Regions from separate parts of the Cellulosimicrobium sp. EB106-03-01-XG111 genome, predicted to be linked through region 3. Evidence: predicted binding sites of a transcription regulator. Region 3 holds the regulator's gene; each other region holds the start of a gene.
The links. Region 3 encodes Rex, which represses fermentation and respiration genes when NADH is low (regulators of the CRP and FNR family bind a similar motif). Its sites were predicted from a motif close to CTTGTGAANNNNTTCACAAG; they were not measured.
Positions count from the first base shown of each region.

Region 1: a site for Rex is predicted at 3,110-3,129, ahead of pflB (formate C-acetyltransferase). Genes of this name have one in related genera too.
Region 2: a site for Rex is predicted at 1,763-1,782, ahead of adhE (bifunctional acetaldehyde-CoA/alcohol dehydrogenase). Genes of this name have one in related genera too.

Region 1 is NZ_JBYTEQ010000003.1:278,308-283,467, reverse strand. It holds gene dxs (1-deoxy-D-xylulose-5-phosphate synthase) at 1-1,812, shown strand, start outside; gene AC3WT4_RS05335 (carboxylate-amine ligase) at 1,903-3,000, opposite strand; gene pflB (formate C-acetyltransferase) at 3,379-5,160, shown strand, end outside.
Region 2 is NZ_JBYTEQ010000025.1:31,093-36,252, forward strand. It holds gene AC3WT4_RS17620 (prolyl oligopeptidase family serine peptidase) at 1-1,663, opposite strand, end outside; gene adhE (bifunctional acetaldehyde-CoA/alcohol dehydrogenase) at 1,870-4,614, shown strand; gene AC3WT4_RS17630 (helix-turn-helix domain-containing protein) at 4,850-5,071, shown strand; gene AC3WT4_RS17635 (DUF6907 domain-containing protein) at 5,136-5,160, shown strand, end outside.
Region 3 is NZ_JBYTEQ010000007.1:10,820-15,979, forward strand. It holds gene AC3WT4_RS08235 (HAD family hydrolase) at 1-118, opposite strand, end outside; gene AC3WT4_RS08240 (glutaredoxin family protein) at 168-458, shown strand; gene AC3WT4_RS08245 (redox-sensing transcriptional repressor Rex) at 499-1,191, shown strand; gene AC3WT4_RS08250 (YceI family protein) at 1,311-1,862, opposite strand; gene AC3WT4_RS08255 (MarR family winged helix-turn-helix transcriptional regulator) at 2,031-2,561, shown strand; gene AC3WT4_RS08260 (histidine phosphatase family protein) at 2,654-3,325, shown strand; gene AC3WT4_RS08265 (TlpA family protein disulfide reductase) at 3,537-4,115, shown strand; gene AC3WT4_RS08270 (cytochrome c biogenesis CcdA family protein) at 4,172-4,963, shown strand; gene resB (cytochrome c biogenesis ResB family protein) at 4,965-5,160, shown strand, end outside.

The DNA of each region.
Region 1 (5,160 bases), on a different contig from region 3:
CGCACGGGCGGCCACCTCGGCCCGAACCTCGGGGTCGTGGAGCTGACGATCGCGATGCACCGCGTGTTCTCGTCGCCCACGGACACCTTCGTGTTCGACACGGGCCACCAGTCCTACGTGCACAAGCTCCTCACGGGGCGCCAGGACTTCTCGGCGCTGCGCAAGCAGGGCGGGCTGTCCGGGTACCCGTCGCGCGCCGAGTCCGAGCACGACGTCGTCGAGAACTCGCACGCGTCCACCGCGCTCTCGTGGGGCGACGGCATCGCGAAGGCGAACGTCGTCCGAGGTCTCACCGACCGGCACGTCGTCGCGGTCATCGGCGACGGCGCGCTCACCGGCGGCATGGCCTGGGAGGCGCTCAACAACATCGCGGAGAGCCAGGACCGACGGCTCGTGGTCGTCGTCAACGACAACGGGCGGTCGTACTCGCCCACGATCGGCGGCCTCGCGCACCACCTGTCGACGCTGCGCACGACGCACGGCTACGAGAGCTTCCTGCAGTGGGGCAAGCGCACGCTCCACCGGTCCGGGGCGCCCGGCCGGTTCGCGTACGAGTGGCTGCACGGCCTGAAGAAGGGCCTCAAGGACGTCGTCGCCCCCCAGGGCATGTTCGAGGACCTCGGCATCAAGTACGTCGGGCCCGTCGACGGCCACGACGTCGAGGCCATGGAGCACGCGCTGCGGCGTGCGAAGGCGTACGGCGCGCCCGTGATCGTGCACGCGCTCACCGAGAAGGGCCGCGGCTACACGCCCGCCGAGCAGGACGTCGCCGACCGCTTCCACGCCGTGGGCAAGATCCACCCGGAGACCGGGCTCCCGGTCGCACCCTCGCGCTTCGGCTGGACGAGCGTCTTCGCCGACGAGATCGTCCAGATCGGGCGGCGACGCCCCGACGTCGTCGCGATCACCGCGGCGATGCTCGAGCCGGTCGGTCTCAAGCCGTTCTCGCAGGCGTTCCCCGAGCGCACGTTCGACGTCGGGATCGCGGAGCAGCACGCCGCGACGTCGGCGGCCGGGATGGCGTTCGCCGGGCTGCACCCCGTGGTCGCGGTGTACGCGACGTTCCTCAACCGCGCGTTCGACCAGGTGCTCATGGACGTCGCGCTGCACAAGGCCGGCGTCACGTTCGTGCTCGATCGCGCGGGCATCACGGGCGACGACGGCGCGAGCCACAACGGCATGTGGGACATGGCGATGCTGCGCATCGTGCCGGGCCTGCGCCTGGCCGCGCCGCGCGACGAGGAGACGCTGCGGAGCGCGCTGCGCGAGGCCGTGGACGTCGACGACGCCCCGACCGTCGTGCGCTACCCGAAGGGCACGCTCTCGGACGCGCTGCCCGCCGTCGAGTCCGTCGACGGCGTGGACCTGCTCGCGGTGCCCGCGGGCGCGGGCGACGAGGCCGCCCCCGCCGCGGCGGCGCCGGGTGGTCCGCGCCGCGTCCTGCTCGTCGGCCTGGGCTCGATGGCCCGCGTCGCGCTCGACGCCGGGGAGTCGCTCACCGCGCACGGCGTCGACGTCACGGTGGCGTCGCCCACGTGGGTGCTCCCGCTGCCGAGCGCGCTCGTCAAGCTCGCCGGGGAGCACGACCTCGTCGTGACGGTGGAGGACGGCGTCGTGGACGGCGGCGTCGGTGCGCTGCTGGCCCAGCGGGCGCTGGAGTCGGGCGTGCGCACGCCCGTGCACCCGATCGGCCTCCCGGCGCAGTTCCTCGACCACGCCACGCGCGACCAGGTCGTGTCGGCGTACCGCCTCACCGGGGCGGACGTCGCGCGCGACGTGCTGGACGCGCTCGCGGCGCTCGCGCGCGGCTGACGAACCCTGCCGCGCACCCGGCCCCCGGGCGCGCGGCCCCGGACATGCGGACGGCCCGCGGCGCAGGTGCGCCGCGGGCCGTCGCGTCGGTCAGGAGTGGGTGACCTCGACCGCGTGCTCGACGACGGCGCGCAGGTCGCCGCCGGACGCCGCGTGCCACGCGCGCTGCCGGGCGGCGCCGTTGCCCCCGGACCACAGGCGGCCGAGCAGCTCGGTCACCGCGTCCAGGTCGCCGGCGTCGACGAGCGCGTCGCGCACGTGCGCGACGAGCTGGCCGACGACGTCGTGCGCGGGGGCCGGGCGCCACGTGAGGGGCGAGACGAGGTCCTCCTCGAGGCCCGAGCGGCCGGCGCGCCAGGAGGCGGTGCGCAGGATCTCGGGCCGCAGCTCGGGCGCGGGCGCGCCGTCGGCGGACTCGCGGGCCGCCGTCTCGACGAGGCCGCGGGCGAGCGCCGCGAGCAGCGTCGCGGTGTCCGGGTCGAGGCACACGTCCGCGACGCGGATCTCGACCGTGGGGTACCGCGACGACAGGCGGGCGTCGAAGTAGACCATGTTCTCGTCGAGGATCGTGCCGGTCGCCACGAGGCCGTCGACCGCCGCGCGGTACGCCTCGGGCGAGCCGAACGCGCGCGTCGGGCCCGAGGTGGGCCAGCGCGACCAGACCTGCGACCGGAAGCTCGCGTACCCGCTGTCCTGGCCCTGCCAGAAGGGCGAGTTCGTGCTCAGCGCGAGGAGCGTCGCGAGCCACGGCCCGATTCGGTCGAGCACCGCGACGCCCTCGGTGTCGTCCGCGACGGCGACGTGCACGTGGCAGCCGCTCGTCAGCTGCTCCCGCGCGGTGAGGCCGAACGCGGCGCGCGCCTCGAGGTAGCGCAGGCGCGACACGGTCGTGCCCTCGAACGGCAGGGGAGACGTCGAGAGCGCGGCGACCCGGGCCCCGACGCGGTCCGCGGCCTCCTGGGCACGGCGCCGGCCGTCGCGGATCTCGGTCGCGAGCTCGTCGATCTCGCGGCGCGGGTGCGTCGCCGTCTCGAGCTGTTCCTCCATGAACTCCGACTCCAGCGAGCCGGTGCCCCCGCCCTTGTCGTCGCTGCCGGAGGCCTCGAGGGCCTCGGCCGCGCGGGCGACGGGCTGCCCGTCGTCGCCGACGAGCAGGAACTCTTCCTCGACCCCTACGGTGCGTTTCACCCGGGCAGTCTCACACGGATGCGCGCGGCACGTCCGGCGAGCGTGTGACGGGCGCCCGTGTCGTGCGTCACGACGCCGGTGCACGGTCCCCGGCGAGCGGGTCGGAGGGCTTGTGAAGGTCATCACAAGACGTGTCCGGTGGTGGTGTGGGAGGGCCCAGGATCCGCAGGATCCCGCGGTTCCCGCGGGGTCGCGCCCGCCTCGGGACCTAGGTCCCCGGGCGGTCCCGAACGCCTCCGCCGCGGGCCGCGGGAACCTAGCCTGGAGGTGGCGAAGGAGCCCGTCGGAACCTCGGCCGAGGACCCCACCCGGGTCCTCGCGAGGCCGGCGGGTCCGGCCGGCGCGCGGACCCGCGCGTCAGGCACGAGGGAGGTCCAGATGACCAGCGTTTCCGAGGCACCCGGCACGACGAGCGGCGGCCGCGCGGCGGAGGCGGGCACCGTCGACCCGCAGCACGACACCGCGCACGTCCCCGCGTGGGAGGGCTTCACCGACGGCCCGTGGCGCGACACGGTCGACGTGCGCGACTTCATCCAGCGCAACTACCGCCCGTACACGGGCGACGCGTCGTTCCTCGCCGGCCCCACGGAGCGCACGACGGGCATCTGGAGCACGCTGTCCGCCATGTTCCCGGAGGAGCGGGAGATGGGGATCTACGACGTGGACACCCACACGCCCGCCGGGATCACGGCGCACGCGCCGGGCTACATCGACAAGGCGCACGAGGTGATCGTGGGTCTCCAGACCGACGCCCCGCTCAAGCGCGCGATCATGCCGAACGGCGGCTGGCGCATGGTCGAGGGCGCGCTGGAGACCTACGGCTACGAGGTCGACGAGACCCTGCGCAAGGTCTTCACCGAGTACCGCAAGACGCACAACCAGGGCGTGTTCGACGTCTACCCGCCGAACGTGCGCGCGGCCCGCAGCTCGCACATCATCACGGGCCTGCCCGACGCCTACGGCCGCGGCCGGATCATCGGCGACTACCGCCGCGTCGCGCTCTACGGCGTCGACGCCCTGATCGCCGCGAAGAAGCTCGACAAGCTCGGGCTCGACACGCAGCCCTTCAGCGAGAAGGTCGTGCGCGAGCGCGAGGAGCACGCGGAGCAGATCCGCGCGCTGGGCGAGCTCAAGGAGATGGCGGCCTCGTACGGCTACGACATCTCCGGGCCCGCGACGTCGGCCCGCGAGGCCGTGCAGTGGCTCTACTTCGCCTACCTCGCCGCGGTGAAGGAGCAGAACGGCGCCGCGATGTCGCTCGGGCGCACGTCGACGTTCCTCGACGTGTTCATCGACCGCGACCTCGAGGCCGGCCGCATCACGGAGTCCGAGGCGCAGGAGATCATCGACGACTTCGTCATCAAGCTGCGCATCGTGCGGTTCCTGCGCACGCCCGAGTACGACGCCCTGTTCTCCGGCGACCCGACCTGGGTCACCGAGACGATCGGCGGCATGGGCGAGGACGGGCGCCCGCTCGTCACGAAGAACTCGTTCCGGTTCCTCCAGACGCTCTACAACCTCGGCCCGGCCCCCGAGCCGAACATGACGGTCTTCTGGAGCCCGGAGCTGCCGCAGGGCTTCAAGGACTACTGCGCCCAGGTCTCGATCGACACCTCGGCCGTGCAGTACGAGTCGGACGAGCTCATCCGCCAGCACTGGGGCGACGACGCGGCGATCGCGTGCTGCGTGTCCCCGATGCGGGTCGGCAAGCAGATGCAGTTCTTCGGTGCGCGCGTGAACCTCGCCAAGACGCTGCTCTACGCGATCAACGGCGGGCGCGACGAGATCTCGGGCAAGCAGGTCTCGCCCGTGGCGGCGCCCGTCGAGGGCGACGTGCTCGACTTCGACGACGTCATGGCGAAGTTCGACGCGACGATGGACTGGCTGGCCGAGACGTACGTCGAGGCGCTCAACTGCATCCACTGGTCGCACGACAAGTACGCGTACGAGCGCATCGAGATGGCGCTGCACGACAAGGACGTGCTGCGGACCATGGCGTGCGGCATCGCGGGCCTGTCCGTCGCGGCGGACTCGCTGTCGGCGATCAAGCACGCGAAGGTCTCCGTCGTCCGCGACGAGCGCGGCCTCGTCGTCGACTACGTGACCGAGGGCGAGTACCCCACGTTCGGCAACGACGACGACCGGGCCGACGCGATCGCC
Region 2 (5,160 bases), on a different contig from region 3:
TGTTGGCGACGACGTAGACGCCGCCCTGCGCGAGCCACGCGCGGCCGAGCGCGCCGGAGTACGCGGGCGTGAGCGAGATCTCGAAGCCGCCGTACCCGTACAGCAGCGTGGGCGCGGTGCCGGCGCCGGTTCCCGTGCCGCCGTCGCCCGCCCCCGCGACGAGGTCCGCGCGGCCCACGACGAAGTACGGCACGCGCGTGCCGTCGTCGGACGTGGCGAAGTGCTGCGCGACGGTCATGCCGTCGGCGTCGAAGAACGCGGGGTTGGACTTGACGACCTCGGGCGCGCCCGCGTCGCCGGGGTGCTCGCCGAGCGCCAGGAGCGAGAGCCTCGTCGGCGTGAGGTAGTCGGTCGTGACGAGCCAGAGGTCGTCGGTGTCGACGGGGTCGACCGCCCCGACGGCGACCGTGCCCAGCGCGGGCAGGCCCGGGATCTCCGAGCGCACCCACGGCGCGTCCGCGGTCTCCTGCCCGACGGCGGCCCTGGCGTCCCCGGGAGCGGCGGCGTCGGGCGGCGTCAGCACGTGCAACCGGTTCTTCACGTCGTCGAGCACGTTGACGACGAGGTGGTGGCGCGTCCACGTGGCGCCGGCGAGCGACGTCGTCGCGGTGGGCTCGAAGAGCACGGTGAAGCCGCGGTCGCCCGCGAGGAAGTCGTCGAACCGGGCCGCGAGGAGCGACCCCGCGCGGTACGTGGCGCCCCCGACCGTCCAGTCGTCGCGCAGCTCGACGAGCAGCCACTCGCGCCGCACGCCGACCTCGGCGGAGTCGGGCACGTCGATCTTCGTCAGGCGCTGCTCGGGCGTGCCGGTGCGCTCGGCGAGGTAGAGCTCGTCGGAGTAGAACGCCTTGGAGCGGTGCACGAAGTCGCGCTCGAACCCGGGCGTGTGGGAGCGCCAGGCGGAGATGTACATGTCCTCGTCGGTGCCCTCGTAGACGGTCACCGCGGCGTCGAGCGGGGTGCCGCGCGTCCAGCGCTTGACCACGCGCGGGTATCCGGACGGCGTGAGCGTGCCCTCCCCGAAGTCGGTGAAGACGTAGACGGTGTCGGCGTCGATCCAGCCGAGCGAGCCCTTGGCCTCGGCGCGGTGGAAGCCGCCGTCCTCCGGCGCGACGAACCGCTTCTCCACGAGGTCGAACTCGCGCGTGACGTCGGCGTCGGAGCCGCCGGGGGAGAGCTCGACGAGCGCGTGCCGCCAGGGCTCGCCCGCGGCGAGCTGCTCCGGCGTCGGGCGCAGGACGCTCGCGCCGTGCCAGACCCACGACTCGCCCTCGGTCGCGGCGAGCGCGTCGAGGTCGAGCACGGTCTCCCACTCCGGGTCGTCGGTGCGGTAGGACTCGAGCGTCGTGCGCCGCCAGACGCCGCGCTCGTGCTGCGCGTCCCGCCAGAAGTTGTAGTACCGGTCGCCGATCTTCGAGACCTCGGGGATCTTGGCGTCGGAGTCGAGCACCTCGCGGATCGCGCGCTCGGTCGCGGCGAACTCGTCGGCGGTCTCGAGCGTGTCGGCGACCTCGGCGTTGCGGGCGCGGACCCAGGCCAGCGCCTCGTCGCCCTCGACGTCCTCGAGCCAGAGGTACGGGTCGTGGGGGGTGCCGTCCGGTCGGTCGGTCGCGGCGCGGCTCTCGGTCGCGGGCGAGGGGCGCGTCGTCTGCTCGGCGGTCATGGTCACCCACCCTACGGCGCGCGGGCGGTGGTGCGGAGGTCACGAGAGGGCGGGGACCTTCGGCCCGCATCGGGGCCGGACCCTTGTGGGGACGCGCGGCTTGTGAAAACCTTCACAAGTAGAGAGACCGCCGAAGGAGCCGGGGCATCCCGGCCCCGGCACACCCGCGGCCGACGCCCGGCCAGGCCGGGCACCGGAGGGGACGCATGAGCGCGAAGAGCGCGAGCACGAAGGTCGAGAACCGCACCGAGGACACCCGCACGACGCACGAGATCGACGTCCTCGTCGAGCGGGCCCGCAAGGCTCTCGACCAGTACATGAGCCTCACGCAGGAGGACGTCGACCGGATCGTCCTCAAGGCGTCCGTCGCCGGCCTGCACCAGCACGGCCACCTCGCGCAGATGGCCGTCGCCGAGACCGGGCGCGGCGTCTTCGAGGACAAGGCGACGAAGAACATCTTCGCGTGCGAGCACGTGCCCAACTCGATGGCCAACCTCAAGACGGTCGGCGTCATCGGTCGCGACGAGCTCACGGGCGTCGTCGAGATCGCCGAGCCCGTCGGTGTCGTGTGCGCCGTGACGCCGGTGACGAACCCGACGTCGACGACCATCTTCAAGTCGCTCATCGCGCTCAAGACGCGCAACCCCGTGGTGTTCGCGTTCCACCCGAGCGCGCAGCGCTCCTCGGTCGAGGCCGCCCGCATCGTGCGCGACGCCGCGGTCGCGGCCGGCGCGCCCGACGACTGCATCCAGTGGGTCGAGCACCCGTCGATCGAGGCGACCAACACGCTCATGCACCACCCGGGCGTCGCGCTCATCCTCGCGACGGGCGGCAACGGCATGGTCCGTGCGGCCTACTCGGCCGGCAAGCCGGCGCTCGGGGTCGGCGCGGGCAACGTCCCGGCCTACGTGGAGAAGAGCGCCGACCTCGGTCGGGCGATCAACGACGTCGTCATGTCGAAGGCGTTCGACAACGGCATGGTCTGCGCGTCGGAGCAGGCGCTCATCCTCGACGACGTGATCTACGACGACGCGATGCGCGAGCTGGCCCGCCTGCACGCCTACCGCGTGACGCCCGCCGAGAAGGCGATGCTCGAGCGCCTCATCTTCGGTGTCGAGGCGAACGGCACGAACTGCGCCGGCGCGAAGCTCAACCCGAAGGTCGTGGGCAAGTCGCCCGTGTGGATCGCGCGCGAGGCCGGGTTCGAGGTCCCCGACGACACGTCGATCATCCTCGCCGAGATCGACGACGTCGGGCCCGACGAGCCGCTGAGCCGCGAGAAGCTCACGCCCGTCCTGGCCGTCCTGCGGGCCCGCGACACCGAGCACGGCGTCCGCCTCGCGGAGCGCATGGTCGAGCTCGACGGCCTGGGCCACTCGGCCGCGATCCACACGTCCGACGAGGGGCTCGTCGAGCGGTACGGGTCGCGCGTCAAGGCCGTGCGCGTGCTGTGGAACAGCCCGACGTCGCTCGGCGGGATCGGTGACATCTACAACGCGCTGCTCCCGTCGCTCACCCTCGGCTGCGGCAGCTACGGCGCGAACTCGGTGTCGAACAACGTGTCGGCGGTCAACCTCATCAACGTCAAGCGGATCGGGCGGCGCAACAACAACATGCAGTGGTTCAAGGTGCCCGCCAAGACGTACTTCGAGCCGAACTCGATCCAGTACCTCGCGCAGATGCGCGACGTGCACCGCGTCACGATCGTCACCGACAAGGTCATGAGCCGCATCGGCGTCGTCGACCGCGTGCTCGACGTCCTCGCCCGCCGCGAGGAGAAGGTCGCGATCCAGATCATCGACGCGGTCGAGCCGGAGCCGAGCGTCGGCACCGTGAACCGCGGCGCGGAGTCGATGCGCGACTTCGAGCCGGACACGATCATCGCGATCGGCGGCGGCTCGCCGATGGACGCCGCCAAGGTCATGTGGCTGCGCTACGAGCACCCGGAGATCGAGTTCTCCGACATGCGCGAGAAGTTCTTCGACGTGCGCAAGCGCGCGTACAAGTTCCCGGAGCTCGGCGGCCGGGCGAAGCTCGTGTGCATCCCGACGTCGTCGGGCACCGGCGCGGAGGTGACGCCGTTCGCGGTCATCACCGACCCGGAGACGGGCTTCAAGTACCCGCTCGCGGACTACGCGCTCACCCCGACCGTGGCGATCGTCGACCCCGTGCTCACGGACACCATGCCGGCGAAGCTCGCGGCCGACTCGGGCTTCGACGCCCTCACGCACGCCACCGAGGCGTTCGTCTCCGTCTACGCGAACGACTTCACCGACGGGCTGTGCCTGCAGGCGATCAAGATGGTCTTCGAGCACATCGAGGACTCGGTCACGCAGGGCGCGGCGGCCCCGAAGGCGCGCGAGAAGATGCACAACGCGGCGACCATCGCGGGCATGGCGTTCGGCTCGGCGATGCTCGGCATCGTGCACGCCATGGCGCACACCGTGGGCTCGACGTTCCACCTCGTGCACGGGCGCACCAACGCGGTGCTCCTGCCGCACGTGATCCGCTACAACGGCCAGGTGCCTACGAAGCTCACGAGCTGGCCCAAGTACGAGCGCTACGTGGCGCCCGAGCGGTTCCAGGAGATCGCGAAGCACCTCGGCCTGCCGGCCTCGACCCCGGAGGAGGGCGTCGAGTCGTACGCCAAGGCGGTCGAGGAGCTGCGCGCCAAGGTCGGCATCGAGGCGACCTTCGCCGCGCAGGGGGTCGACGAGCGGGCCTTCATGAGCCGCCTGGACGACCTCGCGCTCCGCTCGTTCGAGGACCAGTGCGCCCCGGCGAACCCGCGGATGCCGGTCCTGGAGGACATGCGCGACATCCTGGTCGCGGCCTACCGCGGCAGCAGCCGCGAGGTCGTGCGGGGAGAGCGGCTCGCGGCCCACGAGGGCGCGAGCGCGGAGGACGGGCAGGCGGCGACCCCGCCTGCCGAGAGCGTGGCGGCCGGCTGACCCTTCCCGGCCCCACGAAACCCGGAGCCCGACGGCGCGAGTCCCCTTCCGCCGTCGGGCTCCGTCGTGCGACGGGACGGCCTGGAGCGTGACGGGAGAGTCCCCGGTGTGCTATCCATGAGTAGCACGCGTCGCGCGGGCGTCCCTCGCGGAGCGGGGGAGGGGGTCGTTCGAGAACGGGGTGATACTGATAAGTCTGTAGACCGAGGAGTAGCGCTGGGTGACGGTTGCACGCGTGCAAGGAGATCTGCAGCGCGCGCTGGGTGAGAACCTGCGGACCCTCCGGGTCCGCCGCGGGATGAGCCAGGAGGACTTCGCCGAGTTCCTCGGCGTCCACCGGACCTACATGGGCGGGGTCGAGCGCGGCGAGCGCAACCTGACCCTCCGCTCGGTCGAGAAGCTCGCCGAGCGGCTCGACGTCGACCCCGTCTCGCTCCTCCGTCCACCGCCTTCGTAACGGCGCGGTCCGGCGTGTCGGACGCCCACGGCATCATGGTCCCGTCGCCGGGGAGGTGATCGGCATGACCGACGTGCTCGACAGCACGA
Region 3 (5,160 bases):
TGTCGACGTCGAAGAACGCGGCGGTCCGGTGCGGCGGCCCGGGTGCGCGCGCGGGGGCCTCCTCGGGGAGCGTCGGCCGGGAGGTCGGGTCGGGGCCCGGGCCGGGAGACGTCGCCATGCCTCCACTCTAGGCGGTCGGGCTGCCGGGGCCTCGTACCCTGGGAGGCGTGAGCACCCCCGACGCCCCCGCCCCGGTCCTGCTGTTCGGTCGCGCGGGCTGCCACCTGTGCGACGACGCACGGACGGTCGTCGAGGCGGTGTGCCGCGAGGCCGGCGTCGCGTGGGCGGAGGTCGACGTCGACGCGCCGGGCGCGGACCCGGCGCTGCGCGAGCAGTACGGGGAGTACGTGCCGGTCGTCACGGTCGGCGGCGTGCAGCAGGGCTTCTGGCGCGTGGACGCGCGTCGGCTGGCGCGCGCGGTGGCCCGGATTTCGGTGCCGCGCACGGACCTGGGATGATTCCTCCCGGTGGAGCGTGACCGTCGACGAGGACGGTCCCATGGACGACGGAGTGACGGTGGCTGAGCAGGTAGTCGGTGAGGTGACGGCGCCGGGGATCCCGAGCGCGACGGTGGCGCGGCTCCCGTCCTACCTGCGCGCGCTGCGCGACCTCGTGGCGCGGGGCGTCGGGACGACGTCGTCGGTCGAGCTGGCGGAGCTGTCCGGCGTGGGCCCGGCGCAGCTGCGCAAGGACCTGTCGTTCCTCGGCTCGTTCGGCACGCGCGGCGTGGGCTACGACGTCGACTCGCTGGCGCAGTACATCACCGAGGCGCTGGGCCTGGTCGACGAGCACCGGATCGCGATCGTCGGGATCGGCAACCTGGGGCACGCCCTCGCGAACTACTCGGGCTACGAGCAGCGCGGCTTCCACGTCGCGGCGCTGCTCGACGCGTCGCCGGACGTCGTCGGGACGCGGGCCGCGGGCCTCGTCGTCGAGCACGTCGACGCGCTCGAGGAGGTCGTGGAGCGCGAGAAGGTGTCGATCGTCGTCCTCGCGACGCCTGCGGCGCACGCCCAGGCGGTCGCGGACCGCGTGGTCGCGGCCGGGGTGCGCGAGATCCTCAACTTCGCGCCGCGCGCGCTCCAGGTCCCGGCGGACGTCGACGTGCGCGGCGTGGACGTCGGCAGCGAGCTGCAGATCCTCGCGTTCCACTCGCAGGCCCGCGCGCTCGCGGCGTCGCAGGAGCGCTGAGCGGGCCCGGCGCCCGGACCCGGGGACGACGAAGGGCCGCGTGCTCTGCACGCGGCCCCTCGGGGCGGCACCCCTGCCGGTGGGCGCCGGTCTCGCCCGGGACGTGCCCGGGAGGACGGTCAGGCCTGCTTGATGGCCGAGACGTCGAGCGCGATCTTGATCTTGTCGCCGACGAGCACGCCGCCGGTCTCGAGCGCGGCGTTCCAGGTGAGGCCGAACTCCTTGCGCGAGATCTCGGTGGTCGCCTCGAACCCGGCGCGCGGGTTGCCGAACGGGTCGGTCGCGGTGCCCGCGAACTCGGTCTCGAGCTCGACCGGCTTGGTGACGCCGTTGATGGTCAGGTCGCCCGCCACGACGTAGTCGTCGCCGTCGCCCGTGATGCGCGTCGACGTGAACGTCCACGTCGGCTTGTTCTCCGCGTCCCAGAAGTCGGCGCTGCGCAGGTGGTTGTCGCGGTTCTCGTCGCCCGTGCTCACGGACGCGGCGTCGAGCTGGGCGGTCACGGACGTCGACTCGAGGTCGTCGCCCACGGTGATCGTGCCGTCGGTGATCGCGAGGGTGCCGCGGACCTTGGAGATCCCGGCGTGGCGGACGGTGAACGACGCCTGCGAGTGCGACGCGTCGAGGGCGTAGGTACCGGTGGTGAGGCCGGCGGGCAGCGACGAGGCCATGGGTGCTCCTGTGGTGGTCGGGGTCCTGGCGGACCCAAGTGGTTGAAGGTTCAACTTCGGACGAGCGTATCAACAGCACCCCTCGATCCGTCTATTCCCGGTGGGGTGGAACAATGTTCCGCGTCGCCCCGCACCGCCCCCAGCCCCCTCCCGCACCGCCGAGGACCCATGACCAGCAACGACGTCGACACCCCGACGGCGACGACCGTCCGCACCGCGGCAGCCGCCCCGACCGGTGAGCCGCGCTGGCTCGACACCGAGCAGCAGCGCCTGTGGCGCGCCTACCTCGACGGGACCGTGCGCTTCATCGAGGCACTGGGTCGTGACCACGAGGAGCGGTCCGACGTGTCCCTCAACGAGTACGAGCTGCTCGTGCGCCTCTCGGAGAGCCCCGACCACACGCTGCGCATGTCGGCGCTCGCGGACGGTCTCGCCCGCTCGCGCAGCCGCGTGACGCACACCGTCGCGCGCATGGAGGCGCGCGGCCTGGTCCGGCGCTCCGCGAGCTCGGGCGACCGCCGCGGCGTGAACTGCGTGATGACGAGCGAGGGCTACCGCGTGCTCGTCGCGTCGGCGCCCGCGCACGTCGCGGCCGTGCGGCGCTACCTGGTCGACGTGCTCACGCCGGAGCAGTTCCGCGCGCTGGGCGAGGCGATGGCGGCCGTCGCCGAGGCGTGCAAGGCCGACCGCGACACCTGACCGGCCCGTCCCGGCGCGTCCCCGCCCGTCCCGTCCCGCGACGTCGGCCCGCGATGGCGTGCGCTCGCCCCGAGTGCGGGACACTGGTGGGCATGGTCTCCACCATCGTCCACCTCCTGCGCCACGGCGAGGTCCACAACCCCGACGGCGTCCTCTACGGCCGGATCCCCGGCTACCACCTCTCCGAGCGCGGGCACGAGATGGCTCGCCGCGTCGCCGCGCACCTCGCGGGCGAGCCCGGGCCCGACGGCACGTCGCGCCCGCGCGCCGACCTCACGGTCGTCGTGGCCTCGCCGCTGCAGCGCGCGCAGGAGACCGCGACGCCCGCCGCCGAGGCGTTCGGGCTCGAGCTCGGCACGGACGAGCGGCTCATCGAGGCCGCGAACCACTTCGAGGGCAAGACCTTCGGCGTCGGCGACGGCTCGCTGCGGCACCCGCAGCACTGGCCCTACCTGTGGAACCCGTTCCGCCCGTCGTGGGGCGAGCCGTACGTGGAGCAGGTCGCGCGCATGCGGGCCGCCGTCGCCGACGCGCGGGACAAGGCGGCCGGGCACGAGGCGCTGCTCGTCAGCCACCAGCTCCCGGTGTGGCTCACGCGCCTGAGCTTCGAGAACCGCCGGCTCTGGCACGACCCGCGCAAGCGCGAGTGCTCGCTCGCGTCGCTCACGTCCCTGCACTTCGAGGACGACCGCCTGGTCGGCCTGCACTACACCGAGCCGGTCGCGGACCTCCTCCCGGGCGCGGCGACCGTCTCGGGGGCGTGACGTCGGTCATGTCCAGCGCTGTCGCCATGGTCGCCACGCCCGATCTGCACGGTTCGGGCGTGGCGGAGGTCACGTCTCTCAGGTCCCGTTCAGGAAGCGCGGGCAGGGTGCGTCCCGTGATGCCGTCGTGACCGCCGACTCGCGCGCGCGCGCCGCGCGCCAACTCTCCGTCGAGGCGCGGGCCGCTGCCGTGCCGCCGCGCCGACGACCCGTGCGCCGGGCGCTGACGGGCGCCGTCGTGCTCGCCGCGACCCTCGGCCTCGCGGCGTGCGCCGCCCAGGACTCCGGCGCGACGACCGACGTCGTGGGCCAGGGCTTCGTCTCGGGCGACGGGTCGGTCCGCACGTGGGACGCCGACGAGCGCGGCGACGTCGTCGCGCTCACGGGCACGGACTACGAGGGCGAGCAGGTCGACACGAGCGCGTGGCTCGGCGACGTCGTCGTGCTCAACACCTGGTACGCGGCGTGCGCACCGTGCCGGGCCGAGGCGCCCGACCTCGTGGCGCTCGCCAACGACCGCGCCGACGACGGCGTGCAGGTGCTCGGGATCAACACCACCGACGAGGCGGGTGCCGCCCAGGCGTTCCAGCGTCGGTTCGACGTCCCCTACCCGTCGATCGACGACCGCTCCGGCGAGGTCGTCGCGGCGCTCTCGGGCACCGTCCCGCTCCAGGCCGTGCCGTCGACCGTCGTGCTCGACCGCGAGGGCCGTGTCGCGGCGCGCGTCATCGGGCTCGTCGAGGGCTCGACGCTCACCGCCCTGGTCGACGACGTCCTCGCCGAGAGCTGACCGTGCCCGTCCTCGCGCCCCTCGCCGCCGCCGTCCCCGCGGCCGCCGCGTCGAGCATCGGCGACACCTTCGCGACGACCGTGTGGAGCGGCTCGATGCTGCTCGCGGTGCCCGTCGCGCTCATCGCCGGTCTCGTCTCGTTCGCGTCCCCGTGCGTGCTGCCGCTCGTGCCGGGGTACGTCGGCTACGTCTCGGGCATGGCCGCCGCCACCACCGGCGGCGGCGGCGCGTCCGGGGGCACGACGACGGCCACCCGCGTCGCCGCGCCGAGCCGCGGTCGCGTGCTCGCGGGGGTCGGGCTGTTCGTCGCCGGGTTCACGCTCGTGTTCGTGGCGCTCATGTTCGCGGCGGGCGCGATCGGCGTGCACCTGGTCCGCTGGGAGGACGTCATCACGCGCGTGCTCGGCGTGGTCGTGATCCTCATGGGCTTCGCGTTCCTCGGTGCGCTGCCCTTCCTCCAGCGCGAGCGGCGCCTGCACGTGAGCCCGCAGGCCGGGCTGTGGGGGGCGCCGCTGCTCGGCATCGCGTTCGGGCTCGGCTGGACCCCGTGCCTGGGCCCGACGCTCGTCGCCGTCCAGGCCCTGTCGCTCAGCGAGGCGTCGGCAGGGCGCGGCGCGATCCTCGGCGTCGCGTACTGCCTCGGGCTGGGCGTGCCCTTCCTCCTCATCGCGCTCGGGCTGCAGAGCTCGCAGCGCATGCTGGGGTTCCTGCGCCGGCACCGCCTCGCGATCATGCGGATCGGCGGCGGGCTGCTGGTGCTCATCGGTCTGGCGCTGGTCACGGGCCTGTGGACGACGTGGACGACGTCGCTGCAGGGCTGGATCGGCGGATACGTGACGGTGGTGTGAGATGAGCCAGCGGACCGGCGAGCCGGGCGAGACCGAGCAGACCCAGCAGGCGGACGAGGCGGAGAAGACCGTGCGGACGGGCTACCGCCCCGAGGGCATCGACGACGCGTTCTCCGCGGGCGACGGCCCGGGGGACCGGACGCCGTCGGGCGGGAAGGGTGGCGCGCGCGGCGACGGGCCGGCGCTCCCGACGCTCG